One region of the Paenibacillus sp. FSL H3-0302 genome, then DNA from elsewhere that is predicted to be linked to it. Evidence: riboswitches for the same ligand, from Rfam matches in the RefSeq annotation. Region 1 holds a riboswitch; the other holds the start of a gene.
The links. A riboswitch is a leader RNA that binds a small molecule or an ion and turns the genes downstream of it on or off. The one in region 1 is predicted to bind cyclic di-GMP.

Region 1 (7,608 bases):
CTGTCTGGTTATGTGCTGGGTCATAATGGAGCTGCTACGGTTCGTGTGAAAGATCGGGAAGTGCTGCATCAATACGGTATGGATGCTCGTGGTCTTGACCCTTATATTGATTATTGTAGAAAGCATGATATTCATTATGATGTGAATACGGCTTTTGATATGTATGTAGATAATGTAGAAAACCTGACCAAAGAAGCCAATTATATGTATGAACACTTCCGTATCGTGCCGGCTACACTGCCAGCATGGGAAGATTTCCGTGAACCGGTTGTTAAGTTTACTGTATTTACACAACCAGAAATCCTTGACGAAGCTGAACGTGAATGGCGTACTTGGACCCATGAGTACAATATTTTGCGCAGTGGTGAATTTTTCGTTGACTTGATGCATCCGGAAGCCTCCAAGGGCAACGCCTTAAAGAATCTGGCTGTGAAGCTGGGAATTCCGCAAGAGGAAGTTCTTTCGATCGGTAATTATTTTAATGATATTTCTATGCTTACATACGCGGGTATGGGCGTTGCGATGGATAATTCTCCGGTTGAGGTCAAAGCGGCAGCGAATGCTGTCACGGGGTCTAACAACGAGCATGGTGTGCGAGATGCGCTGGTTAAATATTGTTTATCTTAATAATGGAAAGCATAAAGCGGACTTGAGTCCGTTCTATGCTTTTTTTGTTGTGAAGGAAATAAAAGAGAAACATAAACAGAAATGATTTTATCCATAAATAATCCGCCCTTAGGATTAACTAGAAAGGGCGGGACATAGATTAACTTCCTGCATTAAAGTTTAATTTCCTCGTTCCGGCTAGGATCGCTATATTTATAGATTCCAGGGTTCAGTTCGATTTTTTCGTCGAAAGGGATATCTTTGTAGCTATCAATATTAGTTCCTGTAGATATCATGCCCTTAGGTGTAATTTCAGGCACCACTTCTTTGCCATTAATCCGTAACGTAGTTTGGTTAACGCTTTTGAAGCCAGAAGATTTGGATGTTGATTCGACAATCAAATTTTCGCCCTCAGTATAGTAAGTGAATTCAATTTTTAACCCATCGACATCAAGTGAAGTGAACTGCTTTTCTTCTTTAGGTTTGTTTATAGTGATCCAATTCTTAGTAGTATCACGTTTCTCAATGACAGCATCCTTTAATATAAGTTTCATTGGAACATCGGACCAGTCATTATACCATTCCGGAGATTCGAATTGAAATAAATGCTGGTAGCTTTCGGAATGATCTCCCTTCAAATTCCAACCCCCAGTGATTGTTTGATCACCTATAACCAACTGAGCGGTATTATAGTGGACAATTCCTTTTTTAAGCGAATCATTTTCATCTATTAGAATTTGGATATCTAAAGGGGTAACCACTAGCTGATCTAAGGTTATGCCGGTCTTTTCTTGAAATTCAGGACTGTTATACAGTTTCTTAGTGTAAATCGCCTCACTTGCTTTTTGTCCATCTGCTTTAAAATCGAACTTCCACGTACCTGAAAATCGTTTCGCTTCTTCAATGTAACTAAAATGAAGACTAGCTTCCTTCCAATCTGATTCAGTTATATTGAAAACCTGTTCAATAAATAAATCCGATCCTTCGTTAGGCATGATGGTTGGAATTGCTTCATTCTCTTGACCACCAGTACTAACTACCAAATGTGGGTTACCCCGTCCTAAGTCAGATGGTGATGCAGCGACTTTGTAACGGATAATGGTTTGATTGGAAACATATCGAACGGATTCGATTTGAAGGCTTGGATATTGCTTAACTCCAGTATTGATAGTATCCCCTGCTTGATGATTAGATTGTAAGGGAATATTCCGATCACTGTAAAAAATGAGATTCCGTGCTTCAAACCTGTAGTCCTTTTTATCATCCTTTAATGTATCGGGTGTCTCATATACTCCAATGAGTTTCTGGCTTTCAGGATCGTATTCTAAATAACCGTATACCTTTGCCTTGGCACCGGATTCACTAGTCATGATGTTTTCCTCTGTAGCAAATCCAGTATATTTGGATAGATCAGATTTAGTATCAAGTGATAACAGCATTTTCATTTTTTCTCCATCAGTTACAACACCGTTCAAATTCATTGTTACTCCTGAACTGGAAGTTTGAAGATTATACTGTTGACCGATGCCGTTATTTAATGCATTGCTCACACTTCGACCACCAATTTTATCCCAATTAATCGTCATACTAGCGAATACAGGAATGGCTACAAGTAAGAGGCAAGAGAAGACAATACTGATAGGAATAACCTTTTTATTAGACCTAGGAGTATTCTGGGAGGCATGCAGATTTCTTTGACGTGTATAAGCTTCTTGTTTTATGGCAGTCCACATCAAATCATAATCCGGTCGGGGAATATGTTTATCTTTTTCAATATACAGACTCATTACTATTCAGCTCCTTTAGTTGGGTTCCACCCATTCTATTTAGTATTTTAAGTCCCTTGTTCAGTCTGGATTTTACAGTTCCTTCGGGTATGCTCATAACTTTAGAGATCTCGGGTACAGTCAATTCGTTTATAAAACGAAGGACTACTACCATTCTGATTTTGTCGGAAAGCTGACTGTATAACCCTTGTAATTCTTTTTTAGTTTCCTGTCGATCCAAACGTTTTTCTACAGGGTTTGATTCCTCAGACCTGGATAGTAAATAATTACGTACTTCTTTCATCCACCCCGTCTTACGCCTTTTGATCACACTGTTGCACTCATTCGAAGCAATTCGTAAAATCCAAGCTTTCAAGTTTCTTACCTTCGACTTATCCGCTAAGATAACTTTTACAAATACCTCTTGGGAAATATCCTCCGCATCTGCCTGATTTTTCATTAAGTAGTAACAAAAATAATATACTTGTTCTTTATAGAGCTCGAAAATTTCCCGGTCACTCATTTTGCTGCACCCCCTGTCTTTACTGTTCTCATTAATAAGACTTATAAGCGTATGTAATCGTTCATTTTTCATTTTGATTGTAGTATTTCTTCTGAGTATCATAGCGAATTCGAATGGAAGATAAGTCGTTTACAGGTAATTATAACCATGATAAAATTAGCGGTGGGACATGCGTCCGTAATCTATTAAAACTAATTGAATGTCCGCGTTAAAGGTAAAATCATCGAAAGATGATGACACAAAGCCATGGGTCTAAAGCCTTTCGACAGAAGGAAATGATCGCCAGGCCGCCATAGGGATGTCTTATGAAGCATAAAGGATAGCTCTAAGAATATGTAGTCTATTTTGAGCTCTTTTATTATTTCGACCTATACGGCGTTACATTATCGCAAGGGGCCGAAAGGGGAAGTACATGAACAGTTTTTTCAAAACAATAGGTACTAGTTTGGCAGTAGGTGCTTTATTGCTGTCCGGAACGATCGGATGGATGTCTAATCCAGGAGTAGTGTCAGCAGCTACCTCAACAGTAGTAACCGCGGATCAGATGATCAACAAAGTAACGGCAGCCTCCAAAGCAATAAAGAATTTCCATCTGGATGTGACCAAAAAACAGGATATTCAAAGCGGCGGGGTGCGTATCAGCAACACCAACACTCTGAAGCTGGATATCAACCGTCTGCCGAATTTTGCCGCAGCAGGCACTGTCGCTAGTAGTCTTTTAGAAACATCGTACAGTCTATATGCCAATGACAAGGAGTTTTACTATCTTGTAGACGGAAGTGAACTGATCGATGAATCTGAAGATGAAGGTTACGACGATGACGGGGAGCCAATCGATCCTGATGCACAATATTGGCTTGGACTGGAGAAAACGGAATGGGATGCCTTTTACTCTAAAGGCCAATACGATCCTGTTTCCATGCTTGATTCGGTCAAAAGTTATAAAAAATCCATGAAAGTCAGCACTGCTGGCGCACAAACAGTCTTACAATTCACGGTAACCGATCCGACAGCAGCTAAGGGGATAATCAAACTCTATGACCAGGAGAACCTCTGGGATGGAGAGACAGTTCAACCCAAAAGCGTAACGTGGAAATTATTCGTCAATACTAAGACCTGGCAAACGGAAAAGCTGATAGTCGATCTGAGTTATGTGCTGGTAAGTGATGGAGCCAAAGATACATACACCACGAAAATCGAAGCTAAATATTCCAAAAATAATAAAGGTGCAGCCATTGTAAAACCGGCCGAACTAGAATAATAAGGACGATTCATAACGAGCGAAAAGCGCTGTTCAGCGGAACAGCGCTTTTTGTTGTATCCAACAGCAGTTCTTTATTAGTTGACAAGAATAAATCATTGCTGTAATTTATATGTATGCGCATGTATATAATAATTTATCTAAATATAATTTAATGAAAGTTGGGAAAAAGATGATAGCACTAGACACAGCATTAACTTTTCGCAGAGGGCTGACATTAAAAAACCGAGTGGTTATGGCTCCAATGACCACGCGAATGAGCTTTTATGACGGTGTAGTAACACAAGATGAATTGAAATACTATTCGCTAAGAACGGGCGAAGTAGGTGCGGTCATCACTGCGGCAGCAAATGTACAAGAGGGTGGAAAAGGATGGGAAGGTGAACTTAGTGTTTCCTCCGATGAATTTATTCCTAGCCTCAGCCGATTAGCATCTACTATTAAACGAAATGGAACAAAGGCTATTTTACAGCTATTCCATGCAGGAAGAATGACAGATTCAAAAATATTGCGTGGCGTACAACCCGTTTCCTCCAGCGCCATTGCTGCCGAACGCCCGAATGCAGAAATTCCAAGAGCATTAACAGAAGATGAAATTTTCGGTGTAATTGAGGATTTTAAAAAAGCGACTCAACGTGCTATTCAAGCTGGATTTGACGGGGTAGAAATTCATGGAGCAAACACATATTTAATCCAACAATTCTTCTCTCCACACTCCAACCGTCGTGAAGATCAATGGGGCGGAAGCTTAGAGAAAAGATTTAATTTCATTAACCAATTAGTGGATGCAGTTATTGCTGTCGTTGACAATTCAAAGGTTAAGGATTTTATTGTCGGGTATCGTTTTTCTCCAGAAGAATATGAAGAGCCTGGAATTAAAATCACCGATACCTTTTATCTTATTGATAAATTAGCTGATAAAAAGCTGGATTATCTGCATATTTCATTAGGGGATTTTAAGAAAGTATCTGCATCAGAAGATTTTAAAGAAAAATCAATCCTGCAATATGTACATGAGAAAATCAATGGCCGTGTACCTTTAATTGGGGTAGGAGATATCCGTACCAAACAGGACGCAGAGGACACGTTGACAAATGCTGAATTAGTAGCAGTAGGACGATCTCTTATCATTGATCCTCATTGGACAAGTAAAGTGCTGGAGGGTAAAGAAGATATCATCAGAAGAGTACTTGCTGATCAAGATAGAGAAGAACTTGTAGTAGAGAATGGTATTCTAGAATTCCTTAAATTAATGATGCCTGATCGTTTACGCTAAACCCAAACACAGTTTTGAGGTCTAAATCTATAACGTTCCGCGGTAAATTCCGCGGAACGTTATTTTTCTGTAACGACTCTATTCCCTCTTTAAGATTGTTGTCGTATGTTTCAACATTCGATTCATGAGATTTCGCCGTTCTGTTTTTATGTCGGTGTCGCTTCTCTTTAATGCGTCGCGGATGGGGATGATCTCTGTAATTTTCCTGCCGCTTTTTATTCTTCGATCTACACAAGTCGGGATGTAACCTACGTTAGTTATACTCGTGTGTCCTTTTTCATCCTTCTTTATTTTAAGCGTAAGAATGATACCGCTTTGTGTATAAGGAATATTCATTAGTTTAGTCGAAACAAAATTCCCCAATGAGTAAATAACGAATTGTTTTTTTCCACGAAGCGCTAACGGTTGAAGAACATGTGGGTGAGACCCCAGTATGATGTCGGCGCCATTTTTAAAGAAGAGATTGACCAGCTCTTTTTGCCTCTTGTTTGGAGTGTAACGATATTCGCTTCCGAAATGCAGATAAAGCAAGACTAGATCGACTTTCTTTTTTAAATCTCGAATCTCCCGAATGATCTTGGGCGTAGATATCCGGTTAACCAGCCATGGCTTACTCACTGGTACAGGAATTCGGTTGGTTCCTGCTGTGTAGGAGAGGATGCCAATCGTAATTCCTTTGACGTTTTTAATAAGCGTTCTCTTGGATTCTTCTAATGATTTAGCTGTTCCCGTGTGGTCGATTCCATTACGGTCCAGAACTCGTAACGTCCGAACCAGACCCGGGGCACCATAATCCATGCAATGATTGTTGGCCGTTACTAATACGTCGAATCCGGCTTCCTTAAGTGCAGGGGCCAGTTCGTCTGGACATTTGAATATCGGACCGCCTGATCGGGGACTTTTCCGGCATTCGGGGCCACTTCCAGCAAAGGTGGTTTCGAGATTGCCAATCGTCAAATCAGCCTGTTTCAGATAAGGAGCTACTTTTGCAAACAGGGGGCTGAACGAATAGGTTCCGTCAGGCTGTTTAGCATCCGAAATAATATAACGTTTGACCATTAGATCTCCCACAGCAGCTATTTGTATTTCAGTCATGGATATCCACCTTTTTATTATTTTCATTAGGATATGGCATAAAGTTGTTATGGGTTATTCTTTCTTTAAGGCGAAGTGCAAACATTTGTGTGGCTTTTTATTTAAAATGTGACTCAACGCATAATCACTTTATTTAGATCGTCTAAATTTAAGGTATTCATTTTTTTCAAACTTTTATAATTTGATTCAAATCCTCTTTTTTGTTTGGCAGCCATAATAAAATAAGGTTGTTGATAAACATTATCAATCAAACATTGGAGGTTAAAGAAATGAGTACACAATTCAAAAAAATCGCCGAGGATACTTACTGGATAGGCAAAATCGATAACCGCCCGGTTCCATTTCACCGCCTGATTCTGGCAAAAGGAACTACCTATAATTCTTATTTATTAAAAACAGGTAAGCCAACTGTCATTGATACCGTAGATATGGAATTCGGACGTGAATATGCCGAGTGTCTGGGTGAAATGATTGATCTTCTAGATATCCATTACATTGTAATTAATCATACAGAGCCTGATCACTCTGGTGGACTGGCAGCTCTCGCTGCCAAGGCTGCAAATGCCACGATCGTATGCACCGAGATTGCTGTTCCCGAATTGCAGGAAATGTACAAGCTTCATAGCCGGAACTTCCTGGTGGTTAAAGACGGAGATAAGCTGGATATTGGCGGGAAAACGCTGCTGTTTAAAGAAACACCGTATCTCCATACCGCAGAAACGATGATCACCTATTGTATCGAAGATCAAATCTTATTTCCTTGTGATATTTTCAGCACGCATGTTGCGGTGGAGAATCTATTCAGCGATGAAGCCGGGTTTGATATTACGGAAGATTTCGAGGGCTATTACGCAGCAATTATTCATCCTCACAGAAGATATGTAAGAACCCTGTTAGAGGCTGTTAAGGATCTTGAGATCCGGATGATCGCTCCTTCCCATGGATTTGTGATCCGGAAGGACATACGTAAATATATCGGGATGTACGCCACATTGAGCCGTGAAACGACGCAAGGAAAAAAGGCAACCATCGTATATACCACCATCAAAAACAGTACCAAGAAGATGGCCAAAATCATACA
Region 2 (7,608 bases), 1.3 Mb from region 1:
CTGTTACATAACTTCTTGCTTTTTCATACGTATCCCCGTTTCCAAAACGTTCCCCTTCATACACCCCGTTTTTCGGCATAGTCACATTTACACTCACAGTTTGTGGAGTAGATTCAAAGTTAACGAAATTAACCAGCACCTTATTTGAGGTCGCTCCGCTTCCCGCAAGAGGCTTCAATGTAGAAGTATCCACGGCCCGAACATATACCAGCTTGTCGGCTAACACATCTTTGTTGGCAATTTGATAAGTTAGCGGAGCTCCATGTGTAGCATAGGCAAGACTGAGCCTTCTCATGATGCTGACACGTGAATCCTCATTTTCTTTTGTATAATAAATCTCTGTGGTCGCCGGATCATGCTCTTCTAAATTAAACCCGTATTTGAATAAACTGAAATCCTTAAAAAAAGCAGCATGCTGCACAAACATATCCGCATAACCAATATGTGCACGCATGATCCGGTCGAATACAGCCGCTGTCCGCTCCGTTGCCCCGTATTGATAGGCATCCACATGACTGTCCGAGGTACCAAATTCAGTGGTCAGCATTTTTTTGCCGAGTCCATTGTCTGCGCCAGTGAAGGTTTTCAAATTCTCAGTAAAGCTTCCTCCATTACTAAAAATATAAGAGTCGCCGTAGGAATGTCCATTGGTCAAATCCGTAACCTTCTCCAGCTCCATACGTTGCTCTGGATCACGTTCCCAGCCATCCGGATCTCCACATTCCTTCCCAGTTCCCTTCTGATTACCGCAAGAATCCTCACTGTAGCTCGGCCAATATGCCCAGCCCGGAGCAACAGTTTGTAAATGGGGCGCGATTTGCTTGCCCTTTTTATTCAGCCAGTCCGCAATCGCCAGGTTCACTGCCTTAGAACGATTGAATAATCCCGGCTCATTATCTACCTCATAATATTGAAAATAGGGGCTATATTGCTCAAAATAATCTGTCAGCTTTTTCTCCGCGTCAGCAGGCAACGATCCATCTGCCTTAAGCTTAATATCACCAGTATGCAAATACAAAGCAACCGCCTGCATGTTGTAATCCTGCAATACCTTGTAATATTCCATCATATCCGAGCAGGATCTCCCGACATCACTGGCACAGCTAGTACGCATCACATTCCCGCTATAAGCCATCCCTAGCCATTTGATAACATAAGGCAAGTGCGTAACTGCACCTTCATCGAAATAAAATTGTTTATTATTCACTACTGTTCCCGTCAGTGTATAGCTGCCATGGATAGGCTCAGAAATTGGAGCGTTAAGAGATTCTAAACGGAGATTATCCCAAGTCCACCAGGAATATTCGTCTTCTTTGTCACTGCAATATAAACAGCGAACCGTTTGCAGCTTCAATTCATTCGTTCCTATCTTCAATTGCTCCTTGGGAATATATAATTCATAGGTCTTTTGAAAGTTATATTCGCTTTCTGTGCCAGCAACGCCCGCAATTTGAATGATCCCCGACAATTGATGATTGGAGAACACACTCATTTGCGGCACGGATTTATAAGCATCCAGAATACCTACGCTAAATAAGACCCCATTCTCCGGGATCTTATTTAGCTGATAGGTGATCGTTAATTCCGGCTGGGTCTTTCCATTCAAGCCTGCAGGCAAGCTCTGAAGAGCCGATGATTTGAGCACCGAAGAAGTAACATTAAATTCCTTCTTGCTGCCAGAAGTGCCACTCGCAGCGAATTCAGCTGCTGAGCCATCATGTTGTCCCAGATTCCAGATCACAGTACCATCCGGTATTTCTGCTGCAGCATCAGTTCCTGCAGATAGTCTCGGTATATTGGCACCTACCTTATAATCGTTTGTCCTATTCGTTCCGAAGACAGAGACAGACAACAGAAACAAGACGGTTAATGCGGCGAATTTTAGTAATAACAGTAATGGTTTGTTTGCAGATATCTTATTTTTTCTATTAGATATTCTCCTCGTTATTCCCATCCATAGGTCCTCTCTTTCTTCCGGAATGTCTTACCCTATCATTTCATTAGATTAAGGAAGGAACAATGCCCCTTGTGGAATTACCTGCTGCTTCTGGCGGGAACTCTCCCATAGCAAACGAAGATTGGCATCTCCTTCATTCTCATAATATTCAATTTGGATATCATAAAGCGTTCCGGCTGTGAGCGGGATACTTCCTTTATGAAGGGTTGCACTTTGATTTTTCCAATTGTCGATGATCAGCTTTCCGTCAATCCAGACACGGACTCCATCATCAGAGGATGCCGAAATCGTATATTTTTCACTGAATTTGGGTTTGAGTTTCCCTTTCCAGCGTACAGAAAAGTGATCTTCATTTATCTCTGAGGCAGGAGACCCGCCATGCCAATTAAAATCAATCTTACGGTCATTGCGGATAAGTACCGCTTCTCCCTCTAAATCAGTATTGTTATAGTATTCTCCAGTTAAACCCGTCAGGGTTACCGGAGTTACGGGTGCTATCGAAGGACCTCCTGTTGTGAGAACATAGTCCTCTCTTGATACTATAAACGAGTCTTTCATAAAGCTTTTAATTGACTGTAGCGTATTATTTTCTGTCAGTAATTTTCCCCAGGTCATCATATAGACCCATTTATTTTGTTTCTCAGTTAATACATCCGGGTTCGGCAGTTGCCCACTCTCCCCGATTCCGATAGGTTTACCCTCGGCCAATGCGAGCAGATCCTCATAGTAGGACTGTTTATAATCGTTATTGTAGATATCCGCAGCCAGAACATCGAGTTTATCCCCACCGGGATAATATGCAGCATATGGATCTGACCATTCATTCGGCGCATTCGGATTCCACACCCACAGTAGATTATTTAGCTTGTGTGTGTTTACAAGACGATCATAGACAATACTCCACAGCTCTGAAAAATTGTCCTTTTTCCCCCACCAAAACCAACCACCATTCATTTCATGGTAAGGTCGCCATAAGACCGGAACTCCGGCATCACGCAGCTGACCCAAATATCCAGCAACCTCGTCTAGATCTGAGATTAGCCTCTTATACTGAGCTGTCCCAGGTGTAACATAAGCATTAAATTTCTCTTGACTGAGACTTCTGTTTACATTGGACCACTCTGGAGAGGTTCCCGGTAAGCTCTGATGGAAGGTCATCGCTACAATGCCACCCTCTTGATGCCATTCAATTGCACTGTCTATAACAGCTTGCCGCTGTTCTGCGATCGTCTCTTCGGATTGATTATTAATCGCCCCTAATTCATAACCATGTAGAACAGCATTTTGTCCCGAAGTATTCTTCAGCTTATGAACCAGTTCATCTGGACTTTCTAGATAATCATGCTGGCCGGACAAGAGCCCTTTGCCACGTAGATTTACCAAATTACTTAGTAGTTGCTTGGCTTCTTCAGAAGCCGAAGGATTACTTGGTATAGCCGGAGGTAGGGAGGAAGAAACACTCATAGCCTTCGGAAGACTTTTAACCTCTCCCCAAGGCAGCAAGGAAAAAATAATAAAGACCGGTAACATAGTAAACAACAATCTGTTTTTCTTATAATATTTACGCAAATAAATCCTCCTTTCGGTAGCTGTACTGCCTCCACAGGTGTTAAAAACATACCTGTTATCGGACAATCGTCTTCTGACCTAATGAGGACTATAGCTTAGTAGCTCTGCAATAACGCAGAGCCACTAAGGATCGACCTTTAATTTTCATCAATCAGGAGACATCCGGAAGAAAAAGTGCACTTGCTGGAACTGTCTCTTTAGCTTGACTAGCACTTTCCCACATCAAGCGGACTCTCGCATCGCCTTCATTCTCGTAATACTCCACCTTGATATCATATAGCTGGCCAGCCTTCAGCGTTATAGTGCCCTTACGCTCAGTACCACTTTGCTTAGTCCAACTATCAATCACGGATTCCCCATTCACCCAGACACGGATACCATCATCTGAGGTAGTGTAAAATGTATATTGCTCATTATATAATGGCTTGATTTTACCGCTCCAACGTATGGAGAACCGATCAATCCCGAGGGCGGCATCCGGCGAGCCTTGCCGCCAATTGAAATCGATTATTGCATCAGTTCTGTTAAGAGCTGCTGCTCCCGACAACTGCATGTTGTTGTAATACTCTCCTGCAAGCCCCTTCGCGAGAGGAATTGCTGCCTCCCCCTCTTCTTCGGAAGGTGCCGGCGCTGGTGCGGCGCTAGGTGTCGGTGCCAGACCAGTATTTAATTTATCTCTGGTCAGGGTATAGTTGCTATTCATAAATGTTTTGATTGTGTCTGCACTGTTATTCTCGTAAAGCATTTTTCCCCAGCTCATCATATACGTCCATTTACTTTGCGATTGCTGAAGCTTCTCCAGATTAGGCATTTCACCATTTTCCCCGATCGCAATCGGTTTGCCTGCGGCTAGACTCAATAAGCTGTCATAGTATTTTTGCTGGTAATCATTTTCGTATATATCTGCTGCCAGAATATCTACTTTATCAGCACCTGGATAAGTTAGCGCATAAGGATCTGACCAAACATTGGGAGCATTCGGACTCCATACCCATAACAAATTATTTAATTTATGAACGTTAACAAAACGGTCATACATAATATTCCATAGTTTAGAAAAGTTATTTTTCTTCCCCCACCAGAACCAGTTCCCGTTCATTTCATGATAGGGTCTCCAAAGCACCGGAACATTGGCATCGCGCAAGCTTTTTAAAGAGACGGCCACCTTATCAAGCTCAGCGATCAGATTGTTATATTGCTTGGTACCCGGTGTAACGTAACTATCGAACTCACTCTGGCTAAGTGTTTTTTTCACATTATCCCAGTCATAAGAGGTGCCCGGCAGGTTAGCATGAAAAGTCATAGCTACGATCCCGCCCGCTTTATTCCAGTTGATGGCGCTGTTCACCACATTTTGACGTTGCCAAGCCATCGTTGCTTCGGACTGACCACTGATCGCACCCATTTCATAACCGTGAAGAGCCGCATATTGCCCGCTGGTTCCCTTCAGCATATTGTTAATTTCATCTGGACTTTCTAAATAGTCATGTTGACCGGCAATAATACCTTTTCCTGAGATCGAGTAAAAATAGTTAAGCAGCTTTACGGCTTCAGGTGAGGCACCTGGGGTAACTGGCGTTCCAGAATTTGAAGCAGCTATGACAACAGACGGCGAAATTCCAACAGCAAGCGGAAGTGCAGTCAGAAACAGGACGAGTGACAGAAATGCACCAAACAATCGATACGTACGGTAAGCTTTCAAAATAATCTCCCTTTCGGTAGCCAGGCTGCCACTCTTTCGAAGGCCCTATAGCTTTGCGTCCCTACCTTTCGATAGGTTTGCCTTTTCAATTTAAGAGAAATAATCTCTCTTACCGTAAGTATCGACGACAATTAATGATATATTTAGTGTTTTTATGACTTTTTTTGATAATTGAGTCAATTTACCTGTTTCAAGAAATTTTGAATTGGTTAAATAGATAGGTTAGACCTATGAAATGAATTGTTGTAGTTCTATATCATTCCAGTCTAAAGTAATACGTATGTTATCTTCTTCTACTAATTCAGACCCCGTCTGTACCTCTATAAACTCAACATCCGTCAAAGCAAGGATCGCGTGCTTCGTTCCTTCCGGTATACGTACCACGTCCCCAGCCTTCACATTATGTTTTTTCTCATTCAGCACAATACTTGCTTCGCCGCTGACGATTGTCCAAATTTCACTACGCTTGCGATGTAATTGATAGCTGATATTATTCCCCTCGGATATAAAAATCCGTTTGGTCAGCACTTCATTGCCTTCATCATATTTCACATAATCAATAACTTTGTAATGGCCCCAACGGCGTTCCTCGTACATCGGTCTTTGTTCAAAGGTCTTCAGCACTTCTTTAATCCGTGGGCTCTCAGCTTTATGGGTAACTAGAATCCCATCCGGGCTAGCCGCAATGATCAGATCCTTCGCACCAATTACCGTAATCGGAATGTCCAGCTCATTAATCAAGCAAGTCCCCTCAGAATCCGCCGTCACAAAACCTTTTCCTACATGCTTGCTGCTCATTTCCTCTGTCAGCGTATTCCACGTTCCAAGATCCTTCCAGAATCCATCATACGGCTGCACCACAATATGTTCTTCTTTCTCCACCACTTCATAATCAAAGCTGATGGAAGACAATAGCTTATACTGCTTCTGCAATTCTTCATATCCTAAAGGCAACCCTTTACGCTGCAAAATATCTAACAAGTACCCTAAGCGGAAGGCAAACACTCCGCAATTCCACAAGGCATTTTGTTCGATGAGCTGTTCTGCTTGTATGCGGTCTGGTTTCTCTTGAAAGTGACTCACCTTCATAAAACCATTTTCCCCCGCCTCTTCGGTGGTAGGAATAATATATCCGTATTTCTCTGAGGCATGTTCAGGAACAACACCCATTAGAGCCAGATTTGCTCCACTTTCCAGCATGGTCCCCTCAAGCATAGCTATGGTATCGAAAAAAGATGCTTCTACATAAGGGTCAACAGGCAATATTGCTACCGTCTCCGCTGGAGAAACACCTGCCACTGAATAAAGATAGGTAGCTGTTAAGGCGATAGCCGGAAAAGTATCCCGACGCTCCGGTTCAACGATAATCGGCACATGACTTCCCAGTTGGCTTTGTATCATTTCTACTTGGCCACGGCCGGTGGCCAGATAAGATGATTCTGCCATCCCTGCTTCCTCCAGCTGTCTCCAGACACGTTGTACCATGGATTCTGGTTCACCTTGAGGGCTTTCAAGTACCTTTAGAAATTGCTTTGAACGTGAGTCGTTGGACAACGGCCATAACCGTTTACCTGAACCGCCTGATAGAAGTACCATTTTCATAGAATGAACCCTCCTTGAATTATGGAAATCGAGCATATTTGAATTGTTATCAAAACGTCAGCTTCCACTTAGCCTTATTTCGAGCGGATGCACTAAAAAAATTTGTTAGGTAGAAACCACTCCAAGGGATTTTGGACTTCCGATCGCTGTTATCCTCAGATTTCCTGATTGAACCGCTTCTCGCGGTAGAAATCCGAGGATAGCATATGCTTTCGAAGCTAGCTTTCCTACGGAAATCTTTCGGGCGAACACTCCGTTTCTACAGTTCCAAATTCCCTTTCCGTTCTTAACCTAACCAACTTCTTCTTAATACTTGATCCGTGCGTACCGGGCTGTACCAGCCGGAAGCAAGCACGTTTTTCTAAAGATTTGTTTCTGCTCCGGGGGAGGCAGCTGCAACTGCAACAACTGTAAGAACAACTGCAACTACAAGAGCAAGACTAGTTGCCACCACAGAGACAATGACAACTACAACTACAAATGCTACTGCTACTGCGGTATATAATCAGAGTACCTAACTTTATAAATTGCTTAGAACCTTAAAATAAGGGAACGAAGTGGCGGAGGGGAATTTGGGAACTGTAAGAGCGATAGCGTCCGCCTTTGTCTGCGGATTTCTACCGCTATCAGCGGTTAAAATCAGGAAATCTGCAGACAACAGGGGCTGGAAGTCCAAACATTCTCTGGAGTCACGGCTCATCCCTAAATAGAAAAATCACAAGTTCAATCAATATAACTTAGATTAAACCGCTCCAGCCACACTAGCAGAATAACCGCT

Region 2: it holds a riboswitch for cyclic di-GMP, as region 1 does, so the genes downstream of both, MHH50_RS04770 (glycosyl hydrolase) here and MHH50_RS10615 (DUF6612 family protein) in region 1, are expected to answer to the same signal.

The regions. Positions count from the first base shown of each region.
Region 1 is NZ_CP150284.1:2,427,387-2,434,994, forward strand. Features, by position in the region: gene MHH50_RS10600 (Cof-type HAD-IIB family hydrolase) at 1-627, shown strand, start outside; gene MHH50_RS10605 (DUF4179 domain-containing protein) at 780-2,393, opposite strand; gene MHH50_RS10610 (RNA polymerase sigma factor) at 2,377-2,895, opposite strand; cyclic di-GMP riboswitch class I at 3,099-3,190, shown strand; gene MHH50_RS10615 (DUF6612 family protein) at 3,308-4,156, shown strand; gene MHH50_RS10620 (NADH-dependent flavin oxidoreductase) at 4,311-5,432, shown strand; gene MHH50_RS10625 (CapA family protein) at 5,511-6,527, opposite strand; gene MHH50_RS10630 (FprA family A-type flavoprotein) at 6,797-7,608, shown strand, end outside.
Region 2 is NZ_CP150284.1:1,117,381-1,124,988, reverse strand. Features, by position in the region: gene MHH50_RS04780 (discoidin domain-containing protein) at 1-1,954, opposite strand, end outside; gene MHH50_RS04775 (glycosyl hydrolase) at 2,006-3,526, opposite strand; gene MHH50_RS04770 (glycosyl hydrolase) at 3,678-5,228, opposite strand; cyclic di-GMP riboswitch class I at 5,241-5,320, opposite strand; gene MHH50_RS04765 (sugar phosphate nucleotidyltransferase) at 5,457-6,830, opposite strand; gene MHH50_RS04760 (UDP-glucose/GDP-mannose dehydrogenase family protein) at 7,573-7,608, opposite strand, start outside.